DNA from 2 places in the Pseudoalteromonas sp. DL-6 genome. Region 1 is predicted to be linked to the other one. Evidence: predicted binding sites of a transcription regulator. Region 1 holds the regulator's gene; the other holds the start of a gene.

Evidence for each region. The regulator sigma-54, encoded in region 1, starts transcription at its own class of promoters, with help from an activator protein. The targets are predictions, from matches to a motif close to GTTGGCACGNNNNTNGNNT.
Region 2: the regulator sigma-54 is predicted to act here: its motif matches at 5,856-5,874, upstream of B1F84_RS00315 (YggN family protein).

What each region holds. Positions count from the first base shown of each region.
Region 1 is NZ_CP019770.1:459,678-468,955, reverse strand. Features, by position in the region: gene lptB (LPS export ABC transporter ATP-binding protein) at 1-537, shown strand, start outside; gene B1F84_RS02145 (RNA polymerase factor sigma-54) at 872-2,371, shown strand; gene hpf (ribosome hibernation promoting factor) at 2,398-2,685, shown strand; gene ptsN (PTS IIA-like nitrogen regulatory protein PtsN) at 2,690-3,142, shown strand; gene rapZ (RNase adapter RapZ) at 3,162-4,004, shown strand; gene B1F84_RS02125 (HPr family phosphocarrier protein) at 4,022-4,294, shown strand; gene mgtE (magnesium transporter) at 4,435-5,793, shown strand; gene B1F84_RS02115 (YgiQ family radical SAM protein) at 5,879-8,062, opposite strand; gene B1F84_RS02110 (SRPBCC family protein) at 8,362-8,910, shown strand; gene B1F84_RS02105 (TIGR03899 family protein) at 8,879-9,278, shown strand, end outside.
Region 2 is NZ_CP019770.1:61,162-70,439, reverse strand. Features, by position in the region: gene B1F84_RS00350 (S8 family serine peptidase) at 1-2,148, opposite strand, end outside; gene B1F84_RS00345 (cytochrome c) at 2,370-2,822, shown strand; gene B1F84_RS00340 (cytochrome b/b6 domain-containing protein) at 2,875-3,531, opposite strand; gene B1F84_RS00335 (AzlC family ABC transporter permease) at 3,637-4,338, shown strand; gene B1F84_RS00330 (AzlD domain-containing protein) at 4,338-4,637, shown strand; gene B1F84_RS00325 (glutathione peroxidase) at 4,727-5,218, shown strand; gene B1F84_RS00320 (hypothetical protein) at 5,339-5,524, opposite strand; gene B1F84_RS00315 (YggN family protein) at 5,913-6,707, shown strand; gene B1F84_RS17915 (hypothetical protein) at 7,468-7,608, shown strand; tRNA gene B1F84_RS00310 (tRNA-Ser) at 7,831-7,921, shown strand; tRNA gene B1F84_RS00305 (tRNA-Ser) at 7,976-8,068, shown strand; gene B1F84_RS00300 (DUF4124 domain-containing protein) at 8,612-9,100, shown strand; gene B1F84_RS00295 (aminotransferase class V-fold PLP-dependent enzyme) at 9,084-9,278, opposite strand, start outside.

The DNA.
Region 1 (9,278 bases):
GATCAAGATATCACTTTATTACCTATGCATAGCCGAGCTCGCCTAGGGATTGGTTACTTACCACAAGAATCATCGATTTTTAGAAAGCTGACGGTTTACCAAAACTTAATGGCTATTTTAGAAACACGTAAAGAGCTTAATAAACAACAACGTGAAGATACCTTAAATAATTTACTTGATGAATTTAGCATTCAGCATATTCGTGAAAGCCAAGGTATGGCCCTATCAGGCGGTGAACGTCGCCGCGTTGAAATTGCCCGGGCATTAGCAGCAAACCCTAAATTTATACTATTAGACGAACCCTTTGCAGGGGTTGATCCTATCTCTGTATTAGATATTAAAAAGATTATAGAGCACCTTAAGAATCGAGGGATTGGCGTATTGATCACAGATCACAACGTACGCGAAACACTTGATGTTTGTGAAAAAGCCTACATAGTTTCTCATGGGGAGTTAATTGCATCAGGCACTCCAGAATATGTATTAAACGATAAAACAGTACGCGATGTTTATTTGGGCGAGCAGTTCAAGCTCTAATATGTGTGTTATTCCACTAAGCATCTGCTAAGATTAATTATACTTAGGTCTGTTGACCTTTCAAGGTTGAATTTGCAGCAGTCTGTTTGGTATTTAGGCAAGGCAGAGCCTATGTGATGTGGTATTCCCCATAAATAGGCGATAACGCAGCATCAATGCCAAACAGGCGCTGCCCTTCGGGTTCTGCCTAGGGACGATTTACTTTTTGTTGCTCGGTTTTGACTTAGCCCACTAGGTTACAAACCTCGCGCCGCGATTAAACCGCCCCTAGTTTGAACGAATTTTAATCCGTAAAGGTCAACAGACCGTAATTTAAAAGGATTGTTAGAGATAAATGAGGCAATCATTACAGCTGCGCATGGGCCAGCAACTTACAATGACTCCACAGTTGCAACAAGCAATTCGCTTATTGCAGCTCAGTACATTGGATCTCCAGCAAGAAATTCAAGAAGCGCTCGATAGCAATCCCTTGCTTGAAGTTGAAGAACAAGATTACAGCGAAGATGCTGCGGGTAAAAACGAACAAAAAGCCGATAACAATGAATCAACGCTAAGTGCTTCAGCTGACGAAAAACCTAGCGAGTATGAGCAAGACAGCGGCGAAGCCATGAGCAAAGACACCATTAGCGATGATATGGCAATGGATGTTACATGGGATGAATACATGAGCGCAGCACCTGTCTCTTCATCGGGACCGATGCCTGAAGATGAATCAATTTATCAAGGCTCTTCAACTGAAACGCTGCATGAATATTTAATGTGGCAATTGCAACTGACGCCATTTAGTCCTACAGATGAAGCCATTGCGATTGCAATAGTAGAAGCCGTGGACGACTCAGGTATTTTAACCCTTAGCTGTGAAGAAATTTTAGAGAGCTTTAATCAAGAAAACGATGACGAAGATGAAGTTGAACTTGATGAAATAGAAGCGGTATTAAAGCGTATTCAATTATTTGATCCGGTAGGAATAGCCGCGCGTAGTTTACAAGAGTGCTTGTGTATTCAACTTAATCAGTTTGATAAAGACACGCCTTTTTTAAACGAAACAAAAATGATCTTAACCGATCATATTGATTTGCTGGCTGCACGTGATTATCGCACGTTAATGAAAAAAACTAAGCTCAAAGAAGATGAGCTTAAAGAGATCATGACGTTAATTCATACCCTTAGCCCAAAACCGGCGGACACTATTGTCAGAGAAGAGTCAGAGTATGTTATTCCTGATGTGTCGGTTAAAAAAATTAAAGGGCGTTGGGTGGTTGAACTAAACCCTGATAGCATGCCTAAAATTAGGGTAAACAGCCAATATGCGGCTATGTCACGTACTGTTAAATCAAGTGGTGATAGCCAGTTTATTCGCTCACACTTGCAAGAAGCAAAATGGTTTATAAAAAGTCTAGAAAGTAGAAACGACACGCTACTTAAAGTAACTAACTGTATTGTGCAGCAACAACAGGCCTTTTTTGAACATGGTCCTGAGGCGATGAAGCCTATGGTACTTAATGACGTGGCCGAAATGGTAGAAATGCACGAATCGACTATTTCACGTGTTACTACGCAAAAATACATGCACACACCACGCGGTATTTTTGAGCTTAAATATTTCTTTTCAAGCCATGTAAGCACTGAAAATGGTGGCGAATGTTCATCTACAGCAATACGCGCATTAATTAAAAAATTAATCGCTGCAGAAAACTCAGCTAAACCATTGAGTGATAGTAAAATTGCAGATATATTGGCAGAGCAAGGAATTAAAGTAGCAAGGAGAACTATTGCAAAATATCGCGAATCTCTAGCTATTCCCCCGTCGAATCAACGAAAAAGTTTGATTTAAGGCGTACAACAAAGAGGAAAATGTTTATGCAACTGAACTTAACTGGTCGCCATGTAGATATTACTGACTCGCTTAGAGACTACGTAAATAGTAAATTTGCAAAGCTGCAGAGGCACACTGATCACATAACGAATGTGCACGTTATTCTCGATGTAGAAAAACTAAACCAAAAAGCCGAAGCAACCGTTCATGTTAGTGGCGCTGAGATTTTTGCTTCTACTGAACACCAAGATATGTATGCCGCTATAGACTCGCTGATTGACAAGCTAGATCGTCAAGTAATTAAACACAAAGAGAAACTTGCTCGACACTAACACTATGAAACTAAGCTCACTTATCTGTCAGGACTGCAGTAAAGCTGCGGTCCTTTTTAATAGTAAAAAAAGAATTTTAGAATTTATCAGTGAATTGGCTCACAATAAACTGCCCTATTTAACACAACAAGATATTCTTAACGCGTTAACCGCCAGAGAAAAACTAGGGAGTACAGGTATAGGCCGAGGAATTGCAATTCCACATGGTCGTATGAGTGGTGCACAAGAGCCTCTTGCACTTATACTGGTGAGCGAAACGGCTATTAATTTTGATGCGATAGATAACCGACCGGTCGACATTTTTGTTGCCTTAATTGTCCCAGACGGTGACAATCAACAGCATTTAAAGACCTTAGCTACCATTGCAGATAAGCTCAACGATAAAGAATTTTGTAAGCAATTACGGGCGGCAAAATCCGACAATGAGCTGTATCAAGTCATTGTCAGTCAACCGTAGTAACAATAAAGGGTGATAAATGGAATTAATAATAATAAGTGGTCGCTCAGGTTCTGGTAAATCTGTTGCGTTACGGGTTGTTGAGGATTTAGGTTATTATTGTGTAGATAATATTCCTTTAAATTTATTACCATCTCTTGTTCGAAGTGTTTCCGACAGCTACAACAAAATTGCCGTAAGTGTTGATGTGCGTAACTTACCTAAAGAGCAGCAACAGTTTAATGAAATCATTGAATATTTACCTGGTTTCACTAAACCAACGGTGTTTTATTTAGACAGTGACGATCAAACATTAATTAAACGCTTTTCGGAAACTAGGCGTCTTCACCCTCTTTCTATTGATTCTCTACCGCTTGATTTAGCAATAAAAAAAGAAAAACAACTACTGGATGTTTTGATCAATCATGCTGATCATATGATTGATACCACTGATTTAAGTGTGCATCAGCTGGCTGAGTCTATCCGTGAAAAAATACTCGGTAAAAAAGACAAACAACTGATCATTACCTTTGAGTCATTTGGTTTTAAGCACGGTATACCCAAAGAAGCAGATTACGTATTCGATGCCCGATTTTTACCAAACCCGCATTGGGAGCCTGAACTTAAGCCACTCACAGGGCTAGATCAACCGGTAAAAGACTACCTAGCCAGCCACAGCATAGTACAAAAATTTACATGGCAAATTCAAACCTTTGTACAAACATGGTTGCCGCATTTAGAAAGAAATAACCGCAGCTATTTGACCATAGCCATTGGTTGTACTGGTGGGCAACACCGTTCTGTTTACTTAGCGCAAACTATAGGTGAAAGTTTTGCAATGAGTCATCCTAATGTAAAAATTCGTCACAGAGAACAAGAATAACATCAAAGAGAATAGTAATGCGGTTAGAAAACACATTTTTAATAAAAAACAAATTAGGCCTGCATGCCAGAGCGGCAACAGTACTGGCACAGCTTTCTGTGCAATTTGATGCCTCAATCACTTTATTTCAAGACGATAAACAAGCCGCTGGCGATAGTGTATTAGCACTTATGTTACTAGAGAGCAGTCAAGGCAAAGAAGTGAAGGTAGTATGTGAAGGCCCTGACGCAGAACCTGCACTTAATGCAATTGGTGAGCTCATTGACCAACGATTTAATGAGCAAGAATAAAATAGTTCATCATTAAATCATCATCCTAAGCTAAGGTTAATAGTGGTTGAGGTAGTTTGCTCATATAAAGTAAGATAAACTAAAATTGAATAGCATTCATAACCCTTCCACTATGTAATAAAATTTAATTAAGGACGCCAATGCCTGAAGCTTTAGAACAAGATATTCCACTACAACAACTAAAACAGGTGACTAAGTCACTAAATAGTGGTCAATTTGTTCAAGTTAGGCGCATGCTAGCAAAAACGGCACCTTGTGATACCGCACTTCTTTTAGAATCATCTCCCCATAAAATTCGTCGCATGCTCTGGCAACTGGTTGATCCTGATGTACAGGGCGATGTACTTGAAGAGCTCTCTGAAGACGTACGTTTGGGTATTATTGCGCAAATGGCACCTGAGCACATTGCGGCTGCAACAGAAGACATGGGCCATGATGATTTAGGGGAAGTACTACGTAGCCTGCCTGACACCGTTTATAAAGACGTTGTCAGCGCTATGGATATTCAAGATAGAGAACGTGCAACACAAGCTCTATCCTATCAGGAGCGCTCTGCTGGCGCCTTGATGAATATCGATACCGTAACTATTCGCCCAGATGTAACTCTAGATGTTGTACTACGTTATATTCGCTTACGCGGTGAGCTACCAGAAGGCACCGATGACTTATACGTTGTAGATAAACATAACTGTTTTTTAGGCGCCTTATCGCTAAGCACTTTATTAACTAATCCTCCAGAGAAAATTGTTCAGGATTTAATGGATGAAGAGTGTGAATCTATTCCTATTTCAATGGATGAAAGCGAAGTAGCGCAACTATTTGAACGGCATAACTGGATATCGGCACCAGTTGTCGATGACAACGCGCATTTGCTTGGTCGTATTACTATTGATGATATCGTTGATGTTATCCGTGAAGATGCAGAGCATAGCTTATTAAGCTTAGCGGGTCTTGATGATGAAGAAGATACCTTTGCGCCGGTCTTAAAAAGCTCTAAAAAGCGCTCAATTTGGCTAGGTGTAAACTTACTAACTGCATTGCTGGCTGCAATTGTGGCGAGCTTTTTTGAAAACACCTTAGCTATATTACCAATTCTTGCTGTGCTCAATGGCATTGTCCCGTCAATGGGTGGGGTTGCAGGCAGCCAAACTTTAACTTTGGTTATTCGCGGTATTGCGGTAGGTCATATTAACCAAACTAACCAACGTTTTTTATTATTAAAAGAACTCGCTATCGGCGCGATAAACGGTATGGTTTGGTCTATCCTAATTGCCGGTGTCGTTGCGCTTTGGCAATGGGATTTCAAACTCGGTGGTGTTTTAGCGTTTGCTATGTTTATGAATTTAGTTGCAGCAGGTATTGCGGGTGCTAGTATCCCACTATTGCTTAAAAAAATGAAAATAGATCCAGCACTTGCAGGCAGTGTGGTACTAACCACAGTAACTGATATTGTTGGTATATTTGCCTTTTTAGGCACTGCAACTTGGTTATTGATTTAGGCTTCAATCTTTTTATAAACAAAAACACCGCGTCAATACGCGGTGTTTTTTGTTTAAGCCGATAATTACTTTACATAAGTTAAGGCTACTTAGCGCGCTGGCGATTACCGCCTACCTTAGGTTTAGTGTTGGCTTTTTTAAACTGACTAAAGCCAGTATGACGAGTAAGCGCAGGACGACCGCCCTTATTGCCTTTACCGCCTTTGCTTTGCCTTTCATCTCTGCCTTCTTCTGGCACTAAACAATTTGGACCTTTACCAATGAGTTTAGCTTTGCCCATATTACGCAGGGCTTCACGGATCATTGGCCAACCGGCAGGATCATGGTAACGCAAAATCGCTTTATGCAAACGACGCTGGCGCGCGCCCTTTGGCACCGCAACTTGCTCAGTATTATTTTTAATATTGCGTAGCGAGTTCATTTCAGTATGATAAATGGTGGTCGCATTAGCCATCGGTGACGGATAAAAGTTTTGCACTTGATCAAGCTTAAAGTCATTCGATTTCAGCCACAAAGCCATATTAACCATGTCTTCGTCTTTAGTCCCTGGGTGAGCAGAAATAAAGTATGGAATTAAATACTGCTTTTTACCCGCTTCTTTAGAGTACTTATCAAATAGCGCTTTAAATTCATCGTAAGCACCCATACCCGGCTTCATCATCTTAGATAATGGGCCATCTTCAGTGTGCTCTGGTGCAATTTTTAAATACCCACCAACATGATGAGTTACTAACTCTTTAACGTAACGAGGATCACGTACGGCAAGGTCATAACGCACACCTGAAGCAATTAAGATCTTTTTGATCCCTTTAACCTCACGCGCCTTTTTATATAAATCGATAGTCGGGGTATGATCAGTATCCATATGCTTACAAATATCAGGATACACACACGACAAGCGGCGACAGGTACTCTCTGCTTTTTTACTGGTACAACGCAGTTTGTACATATTTGCGGTTGGTCCGCCTAAATCAGAAATAACCCCAGTAAAGCCTAGCACTTTATCTCTAATTTGCTCAATCTCTTCAATAATTGATTCTTGAGATCGGCTTTGAATTATTCGCCCTTCATGCTCGGTAATAGAACAAAACGAACAGCCGCCAAAACAACCGCGCATTATATTTACCGACGTTTTAATCATATCGTAAGCAGGAATTTTATTATCGCCATAACTTGGGTGCGGAATACGCTGATACGGTAAACCAAAAACATCATCCATTTCTTGGGTTTCAAGTGGATAAGCTGGCGGGTTCACCCAGATAGAGCGATCGCCATGACGCTGAAACAACGCTCTTGCACAACCAGGGTTGGTTTCTTGGTGCAAAATACGCGATGCATGAGCATACAATGGTTTATTAACACTGACCTGCTCAAAAGCGGGTAACTTAACGTAAGTTTTTTCCCATGGCTTAGGGCGCGCAGGCTGAATGGTAATTGGTTTTGCAGCTTCGGCTTTTAAATCAATACCCGCTTGCTTAAATTCTGATTTAGCACAACCAACATCATCCGCACCATAAGGATTAGGAATAGGGTCTATTTTACCAATTTTATCAATGGCTGTTGAATCACTGCCACGCCAACCGGGTAAAGGCTCTTTACGAATAACCGCCGTGCCTCTCACATCTTGTATGGTATCCATGGTTTCACCCGCAGCGATACGATGCGCTACTTCAACTAACGGGCGTTCGGCATTACCATAAATTAAAATATCGCCTTTAGCGTCAAATAATACGCTACGACGTACTTTTTCTTGCCAATAGTCGTAATGAGCAATACGACGCAAGCTGGCTTCAATGCCACCTAACACGAGCGGCACATCTTTATAGGCTTCACGACAACGTTGTGAGTATATGATCACGGCGCGATCGGGGCGTTTACCACCTACATTTCCCGGGGTATAAGCATCATCGTGACGCATTCGTTTTTCAGCGGTGTAACGATTGATCATCGAATCCATGTTACCGGCTGTAATACCAAAAAATAAGTTAGGCTTACCCAATGCCATAAAGGCATCTTTCGAGTTCCAATCAGGCTGAGCAATAATGCCCACTCTAAACCCCTGTGCTTCAAGCACACGGCCAATTACGGCCATCCCAAAACTAGGATGGTCTACATAAGCATCACCGCTAATAATAATAATATCGCAGCTATCCCAGCCAAGCGCGTCCATTTCTTCGCGTGTTGTTGGTAAAAATGGGGCTGTGCCATAACACTCAGCCCAATACTTAGGGTATGAGAATAAGCCGCGATCAGCTTTTAATGTGCTCATAAAATTAGCCGTTCAATAACAAAAGGCGCGAATTATACCCTATCGACATCCACGTTGATATAGCACAAAATGAAAGCACTGATTAAAAATTGTTTACCTTTATCGCATTACTAAAACAGACAAATCATCTAAGCTGATTACTGCTAATGTCTGCTTTTAGATTTATTTAAAGTAGATAAACTAGATAAAAATGATCGACTCTAGGCTAAACTATTAAATAAGCTGTGATTATTAATAATTCATAGACGCTGTAATATTAAAACCAATGAGGCATACCTATTAAACTACTTAAACAATTAATGCAGTTTTCAGCCATCTTACTGTTGGCGTTTGTTGTTGTGGGATTACTTTTACCACAAAACTATCACGTGCAAAAAAGCATTAAAATAAATGCCCGCCCTCCTGTTATAAAGTCATTAGTGGAAGATTTTACTCAGTGGTACAAATGGTCGCCGTGGCAGCAAATAGATCCCAACATTGAATTTAGTATTGGTGAACCAAGTTCTGGGGCAGGCGCCTATCAGTCTTGGCAAGGTAAGTGGGGCAATGGCGAAATGACAATATCATCATTGAGCGCCAATGAAATTGTATTTAGTGTGTTATTTAATCAAGAACATATTATTACTAGCCGATTATTATTTAGCCCGCATACAAAAACCGTCACGTGGCATATTGAAGGGCAAGCAACGGTGCCACTCATTTCTGGCTATGTTGCTATATTTGCTGAAAATATATTAAGCAATATAGTCACTCTTGGGCTAAATAACCTAAAGACGGTAGCCCAGCTCAGTGATGCACAAGCAATAATGGAAAGTCATGACAGTCAAAACCGCACAAGCCAGAATTAAACTTGCCAATATTATTGAGTCACTGTTAGGTTACTCGGTCACAAAAGTGAGTAATACACCTGCAGCTGATGAAAAAACCTATAATACACAGGGTAAAGCAAAGTCTCTTTATCGTATTAATAGCGAGCATTCAGTGTTAGCTCGAGCACAAAAAAGACAAGATCTACTGCTAATAAAACAACAACAAAATATCGAGACTATTTTAGCCTTAGCAATGGAATTTTGTCCTGATGTAGCCTGCGCTAAACAACCTGACGCCGATTGGGTGGAGCACTTTATTGCCTTATGTGAAGATACCTCAAACCAATCTATGCAAACATTATGGGCAAAAATTTTTACTGGCGAAACCATTAGCCCAGGTACCTTTT
Region 2 (9,278 bases), 400 kb from region 1:
ATTTGAAAGCATCACAGCATCTTTAAGTACATAACCAACACTCCAGCCATTAGTAAAGCTATATGCAGGGAAGAACAAAGCTTGTTTAGATGAAAGTAATACACTTCGAGTACCTGATGGCGAAGTAACCTCAATAGCCAAATCGTTACCAGCAGATGTTTGTGTCCCATTACCCAAACCGAAGCCCATTTCAGGATTGCTTACATCAAACTTAAATTGCATTGCCTCAATGCTTAACTCTTCTGTAACTACAATTTCTTGCGTTAAACCTGTAGCGCTGTTATCAGGAATTTCTAAAGCTAGTGCGCTTTCAGCAACCACTGAACCAACACCATTCCAATCCGTAATTACTTGCTCACCTAATGAAGCGTCATAAGATTTAGCCATGGCAACAGCTGCACCAGCATCTACGCGACCAAAGCCATATAAATTATTAAAGTTGAAACCTGCCGCATTTTCAACCCAACCGTCATGTGCAACAAACTCACCATCTGCGGTAGTTAACTTCACAGGGGCATTTTCAGCGTCAATTGATGTACTTGTTGACGCTAAGATATGACGCACATCACGCCAAGTTAGTTCAGGATTAGCGGAAAGAATTAGCGACACTACACCTGATGCATTCGGCGCAGCAGACGATGTACCATTAAATGTAGATGTGTAGTTACAACTTGCGTTATCTTCATTACCAGGGTAGTTGAATGGGAATTGGCTTATAGCAAACTCCTCTCCATATGCTTGAGTAAAGTTTGCAACTGCTCTGCTATTAAAGCCGGAGTAACCGTTAATACATGTCATCTGATCCGTTGTTACCATTGCAGGTGCCCAACGACCATATTCACCAGCTGGCGCTGAAACCATTAAGTTAGCACCTGCAGTTGAGTAGCTAGTGTGCTTACCATTTGCATTTACAGCAGCAACACTTAGATAGTAAGGATGACCTTGGCTTGGCTCAAACGCACCGTTGTAACACGTTAAACCTAAGTCGTTAGCACCATTATCTTCACATAGTGAGCCTTCATCTCCGCCATCAACAAAAGAGTTACCACTCGATTTCATATTAAGTGCACCCTTACCATCTCGCAGATTTAGGTTTGGGTATGACTCAATAGCTTCATCTAGTTCTGAATAGGCAATAAATGTTGGGAAAGTTATGCCATAACTACGGTTAAATGCAGAAATGTTTTCTGTTGTGCTAATGCCGCTTCCAGGGAAACCATGCACCATTAACTCAGTTTGTGGGATTTTAGCACCACCAAGGTAATTCATACCAATTAAACCAGCATCAGGAGCAACACCACGGCCACCTTTACCATTCCAACCTTTTGCAGCAATCAAACCAGCTACACTTGTACCATGATCACCACTGTTTGACATACTAGTAGGATCTGTACGGTCAGTTGCATCAGCATTTAAGTTTAAAGAACGGTTTGGTAACACATTATCTATCAGATCTTCATGGCGGATTTCCATACCTGAATCGATTACAACTGCCGTTGCACCTGCCCCAGTAACACCTTGAGCATAAGCATCAACAACATTCATATCTTCACCAGCTACAAGCTCGGTCGCCTCCGACTGAGCAAAACTAGCGTTAACATCGGCTTGCGCTTGTTCTTCTGTATCGCCAAATAAGCTAACGTATAAATCAATTAGGCCTTGCTTCATCTCGTCACTGAGCGAGTAAGCTTTCTGACCAGTATTGTTTAAATGCCACTGCTGATTTGCAAGAGGGTCTCCAATAATTCCTGAAATATTAATTTTCGCAGAGGCCGTTTTACCGTTTGCAGTTACTGTGTAGTCAATAACAGCATCTTCCCCTGAGACAGGAACATATGTAAACGAGGTACCCTCTACCGTTAACATGCCATGGCTAAACTTAAACACACCATCTTGTGCGGTAATTTCCTCGCCATTTTCAGTAAAGCTAAAAGTAAGTGCATCACCATCATTATCACTTGCTTTAAAATCAGCAGTAACTGGAACCCACTGTTTTAAATCAACGACTACGACATCACTTGCCTTTGGTGCAACATCAGTAACAACTGGAACTTTATTATTATTATCATTATCGCTGCCACCACATCCTGATAACGAAATTACTATCGCTGCAGACAACGCTGACAGCTTAAAAATATTATTTTTCATAAATGCTCTTCATTGGTTATTTTTATGACATCTGAATGTACACAACCAAGCAGCAACCAGCAACACCGTGTTTACAAACATTCACAATAAACCATGAAATAATATCAGTCTGATTCAAGCCCGTTAATTAATATCAAAGTAATAATCTATGCTTTCATTTGAACTAAAGCCTGAGCTAAGATACAAAGATAATTAAAGAACCCTTAAAGGAGTAGAGTAAAGTGAAATTGAAGCAAGTATTTATCGGGGCATTACTATCTACATGCGCACTTAGCGTATCTGCAAATTCTGCATTTAAAGAGCCAAGTGATGCGATTGAGTATCGCCAAGCGGCATTTTCTATGATTTCAGTTCAAATAGGCGACATGGGTGCCATGCTAAAGGGTAAAATTCCTTTTGATGCAGAGCAATTTAAGCAGCGTGCAAATAACGCAGCGGCATTGTCTAAAATGCCTTGGGAAGCTTTTTACGCAGGCACTGATAAGGGTGATACATCAGCACTTCCTGCGGTATGGTCTGAAAACGATACATTTATGAAAAAAGCGACAGCATTTCAACAATATGCTGATGAACTTGCTGTAGCAGCTCAAACAGGTGACAAAGCGGTCATTGGTAAAGCGTTTGGTGCATGGGCTAAAGGCTGTAAAGATTGCCATAAGCAATTCAAAGACTAATATATACGGTGTATTTAACAATAAAAATGGCGCTGTATTAGCGCCACTTTTTTTAACTAAGCAGATAACTTAAAGGTTCACTTCCCCAAGTACTCATTAATAAAACTAGTAATAGCAAAAATATAACCCATGCAACCCATGGTGACTTTGTCTCTGGCTCTGACCTTTGTGTTGCTAGTGCTTTATTACCGGTGATCATTGCTTTGACTAATGGTTTGCCTTTAATTTTGTAAGCAATAATAGCCACAACATGCAAAATAATCGCATAAAATAAAATATCAAAATTGATATGGTGCAACCAATTGGCAAAATCAATGGTATCACTTGATACATACTGCGCTAACGGGCCATCAGTTAAAATGCCATCACTGCTCATTAAACCACTAATCAGTTGTGTAATAATCAGAATAAAAAATAATAACACCATATAACTGCCTGGTGCAGAATGGCCTACATCATTTGTTTTTTTGCCACTAAAAGAAGCAAGCACCGACTTAGGAGAGTGCAGTAATGCGGATATTCTTGCCGTTTTACTGCCAAAGAGGCCCCATATAATCCGTGTTGAGATAAGCGCTAAGGTAAAAAAGCCAACCACAAAATGTAGCTCTATCATGGCCTCTTCAGCACTAAAATAAAGCGCAGCAATACTCAATACTAATAACCAATGAAAGCTTCTTAAAAAACCATCCCACACTTTTACCTTGAACATTGCACCTTCCCTAAAAAACAGTATCATCTAAAACGCTAACTATTTTAGCATCTTAATATTAAGGTATCCTAATGAGTCTTTCTACCAGTGCGCAGAGTAAAACACATGCAATCAATTAAAAAACCAGTATTAAAAGGCTTTTTAGATATGCTGCCACTGTGTTTAGCAGTTATTCCTTGGGGCATTTTATGTGGCTCGTTAGCAATACAAAATGGCTTTACCCCTTTTGAAACTCAAGCCATGTCGCTACTGGTATTTGCAGGCTCAGCGCAGCTGGTTGCAATTGAGCTCATTGCTGGTAATACCCCTCTACTGACCATTCTTTTTACCACGTTTATTATTAGCTCTCGCCATTTTTTATATGGCTTGGCGGTTCGTCACAAAGTGATTGAGCAACCCATGCGATGGCGTCTTCCTGTCAGCTTTGTGTTAACTGATGAACTTTTTGCCTTCTCGCACCACCCTCGCGCCTATCGTACTAAAACCCGTTTAATTTATGCATTGAGCGCAGGTTTTAGCTTTTACATTGCGTGGAATATTTGGACTCTAATTGGCATTGTAGCCGGTACTATGCTTCCAGATCTCACTAATTTAGGACTCGATTTTGCAATTGCAGCAACTTTTATTGCCTTAGTAATTCCAGGGATTAAAAACTTAGCCACTTTAGTCACCGTCATTGTTGCAGGGATCAGTGCCACTTTATTAAAAAGTACAGGCTTTGAATTGTGGTTAGTATGCTCTGCACTACTCGCGATGAGCGCAGGTTACGCTGTTACCAGATTAGTGCAAAATAAGGATGCCAAATAATGATGACCACTATTTTGCTAATGGCATGTATTACCTTTTTTACTCGTTATTTATTCTTACACCGCGCATTACCATTTAAAGTAGGGCCTAAAATGCAGCAGTTTTTAAGCTTTAGTGCACCTGCGGTTTTAACGGCGATTTGGGTGCCTATTGTATTTATAAATGACGAAGGTATAAACCTAAACTGGCAAAACCCTTATCTCAGTGCAGCTATAGTCGCTATTGTTGTTGCTTACAAAACTCATAATATTTACTTAACTACCTTGGCCGGTATGGGGCTATTTCTAATTTTAAATTAGCAGCAAGCGCTGTAGAAGTGACTTAGACTTTGTAGATCATCACGCAAAGGTTAAACTATGCAAAATAAACAAATAATAAGCGTATTTATATGCACCCATTCCATCAGCTAAAGACTACCAGCCTGCAAGGCCAGCCAATCGACTTTAAAGAGTTTGAGGGTAAAGTTGTACTAATAGTAAATACCGCGAGTGAGTGTGGATTCACTTATCAATATAAGTCGTTGCAAGCATTACATGAAAAGTATGCAAGCCAAGGCTTAGTCATTATAGGTTTTCCTTGTAACCAATTTGGTCAGCAAGAGCCCGGAGACTCAGAGCAAATAGCGCAAGGTTGTTTAATAAATTATGGGGTTAATTTTTTAATCGCAGAAAAAGTAAATGTAAATGGCCAGCACACAGATTCAGTTTTCCGCTATTTAAAATCTGTACTGCCTGGATTTTTAACACGAAAAATTAAGTGGAACTTCACAAAGTTTTTAATAGCAGCTGATGGCACACCCATTAAGCGCTTTGCGCCTATTACCAAACCTGAAAAACTAGAAAAAGTAATTAAAAAAGCATTGCTCAAAGCTAAAGCTTAATCCTTAAAAAGTATAAAGAGGCCCAAAGCCTCTTTATTGCCAACCTACAGCGCTTTTAAACAACCACCTAAGTAATGATCAAATGCTAATATATTGGCGCTTATTTGCACTAGCGACAGCCTAATCAATATAATCGTTTAAGTCATCTTCACCTAGGTTTTTACGCAAGCGTTTTTGCTCAAGGTAATCCTCTAACTTTCTTTTTACCTTTTGCTTTTTCTTGTCGTGTTGATTACGCCCGACCATTTCGTATTCGTCTTCAACAAAATCATCATCTAGCGCATCGTAACTAAATGTCTTACCCACAACCCACTCCATAAAGTGTTTGAGACCAACCTCGGATTTTTATATCGCGATAATTGGTGAAATTAAAATGTTCAACATAAATTCACTGTACAAATTTACGTCAAAATAAAGCCACATCGCTATCCTAAATAGTCTCTGTGTCAGTATTGTGAATAAATAGCGCTAAATTTGAATTGTGGAAAGTGAGAGTTTTTTATCGTATCGATAAATTTTATTTATTAGCATTTAATTATTGGTTATTTTGACCAAAAATTAGCCTTTCCTTTAAGTTTGCTTTTAACTACACCTCAGCCAAAAACACTCAACCAACTGTTTTTAAACACTAAAAACTATTGGCATCAAACTTGTTATAAGTTAATTATCATCAGCAAAAAAACAGAGAATAAACATGAAAAAATTATTATTAGTTAGCGCAATAATGTGTACCCCAGTAGCAATGGCCCATAACGATAGCGACTCTTCAATTTCATTTAGTAACGATGAATGTAACGTTGAATTTAAAAACGATGTACGCATCAAACCCAATGAGTTAGAAATTTTTAAAGCCGATAACCAGCGCATGTTATTTACCGCTGAAGGTGAGCTGTCTATCAATGGCGAGCAAGTAGCATTAAATAGTACACAGCGCCAAGCATTGACCGATTACACTGACAATTTACGCGTGCAATTACCTGAAGTAGCTAATATTGCCCTTGAAGGGGTTAAAATTGCAGGTGTGGCATTAGAAGAAGTTGCCAATGCGTTTAATATTGACGGCCTCGATAATATTTCAAGCCTGATGGAGGATATTCATCAAGAAGTTGAAGGCACCTTTTATCAGCAAGGTACTTTTGTGATGGGTCAACAAAGCTTTACTCAATTTGGTGAAAATTTTGAACAGCAGTTTGAACAACAAATAGAAACAGCTGTTGAATCAGCAGTAATGGAATCAATGGGCAGCATTTTAGTGGCATTGGGTTCTGAGTTAATGAGTTCAGGCGGTGACATGCAAGCATTTGAAGAGCGCATGGAAAATATGGGCGCACAAATAGAAGAAAAAGTGGAGCTGCATGCCAAAACACTTGAAAAGCGTGCAAATTCATTATGTGGTGATTTTGTTGCAATAGCACAACAAGAAACGCAACTAACCGCTCAAGTTCCTGCACTTAAGGGTTATGAGTTATTTACTATTAAACAGCACTAAACCCTAAATTGACATTAATCTCCCTGTGCGGCATTTACTTTTAAGTTATGCCGCATTTTGCGTTTTATACCCTCTTTAAAACCATTTAACTCAAATAATAGACTATTGAGCGGATCTACCCTTGCTGAGCAGCGTTGTTTTGTGGCTTCATAGTAAAATACAAACCAAAGTATAATCTTCGCTTCGCTCTAGAATAGTTAAAATGCCACCCAAGCTGATGATTGTAAGCCCAAATTGCAAACATAATTAAACCCATCTTTTTAGATTTATATTCATGAGATGGTACGTTCCCCAGTTAGAAGCGTTTTAAAACGCAACTAACTCCAAAGTGCCTAGTAATCTAGGCACTTTTTTTTATGCTTATAAACTATAAAATGCTCTTTTTGTAAGTTTATTTAGCGCCTCTTTTACGATAAATAATTAACCAACTATAAATAACATGTTAAATCTTATAGCAGAGTCGCTCCCGCCACCTAAATTAAAGATATTTTAATCTGAATAACTATTCACAAAAAGTCTTTATAATGCAGAAAAACAATTAAATAAATCAAAAAAAACCCGATATAAAAGCAAGATAAAGAAAATTTAAAATGAATAATTATACAATTTAAAATAAAAAACCGATTAACTGCCAAGCAAATAAACCCACTTCAGATTAAAAAAACTAATAGCTCACCAGCAATTTTTATCGCTTTATTTTTAACCATATCGCGGGCAATATGCGCATGTTTTCAACAGACACAACCTCGGAGCGAATAACATGAACCCAATTAATACACTTAACCAAACAGCCACAACTCACGTTGCCGTTAAGCCAACTAATCGCAAAGCAAGAATGCTTGCTAAACTTAACCGTTACGGAAAAAAATTAGCACTTGGCGGTGCAATTCAATATAAATAATCACCCAACCATGATTTTGTATTGTTGCAGCAAACACCCAACCTCTAAATGAAGACTCTTCTTTAGCTCCTCCTGTTTGCTGCCAGCCACCTCATAGCTAAAAATCACCTTAAATCTTCATTATTTATAAAAAAAACCGCATTTACGCTCACTTTTTAAGCAAACGATCTTTTTGCTATTTACACAGACTACTCACCTAAGTATTATCCTGCATCACGACGTGGAGAGATGGCAGAGTGGTCGAATGCACCGGTCTTGAAAACCGGCAGGGGTTTATAGCCCCTCTAGGGTTCAAATCCCTATCTCTCCACCACTTATTTGTATTAATTGGTTTTATTCCGATTAATAACACGCAGAATAATGCGTCGGAGAGGTGTCCGAGTGGCCGAAGGAGCTCCCCTGCTAAGGGAGTATAGAGTTTGTAGCTCTATCGAGGGTTCGAATCCCTCCCTCTCCACCATTACTGAATATAAGCCACTTAATTGTGGTTTTTTTGTGCCCAAAAATAAGCTTTGCTGCTAATTGGGAGGGTGAGAGCCCTCGACTGGGTTCGATAAAGTGTCTGGAACAGTTTAGGCCGCTGCAAGCGTCGCGTAGCGATTGATTACATGGATGTAAGTAAGTCTATCCCTCCCTCTCCACCATTACTGAATACAAGCCACTTAATTGTGGTTTTTTTGTGCCTAAATTTTAACTCCGTTAAGAAATAGGGAGGGTGAGAACTCTCGACTGGGTTCGATAAAGTGTCTGGAACAGTTTAGGCCGCTGCAAGCGTCGCGTAGCGATTGATTACATGGATGTAAGCAAGTCTATCCCTCCCTCTCCACCATTACTGAATACAAGCCACTTAATTGTGGTTTTTTTGTGCCTAAAATTTAATAACTTTCATTAGTTTATACGTTTTAAATGGCCTACTTGGCTTAGGCTATTAAATTAAACAAATTGTATGGTGTTATAACTTAGTGCATTATAAATGGTACTTCAAACCAGCTTAGGTTTAACCATGACAAAGCTAATATTACTACTGTGTTGTTTAGGTGCCTGCACTGTCAGCACAGCAAGCGAAGTAACCATTTATAAATGCACCATTAAAGGAGTTCCGACCTTCAGTCAAACTCCGTGCGCTAAAGACGCTCAAGTGATTACGCTTAAAAACGTCAACATCATGCAAACCAATGCATCTAAACCTGAAAACACGCCAGTTACCGACACCTCAGTTGATGACTACCTAGAAATGCAACAAATAGAGCGCGATATTGTGCAGCTTGAGCTTAAAATAAAGCAATACCAGCAGGAATACGCGCAAAAGAAACAGCAAGTCGGTTACATGACCCAAGATAAAGCAAATCGTTTAGGCGCTGATTCGATTGCAGATGCAATTGCGACAGAAACTGCGGCACTTAAACAACGATTTGATCCGCAAATTAAACAAGCACAGCAACAAATAGCGGCACTCACTCAAAAAAAACAACAGCTTAGTCAGCAGCCTTAACTGCCTTTTTCACCGTAGCAATAAACGTTTGGATCTCTGACGCTGTATTGTATATGTGCGGTGAAATACGGATACCGAGTTTGCGCACATCCACACTTATGTTTGCTGCCTCCAATACCGCTAATACGGTTTGTTGATGCTCTGCAAAATCTAAAATAGCGGTACCACTGCACTGTTC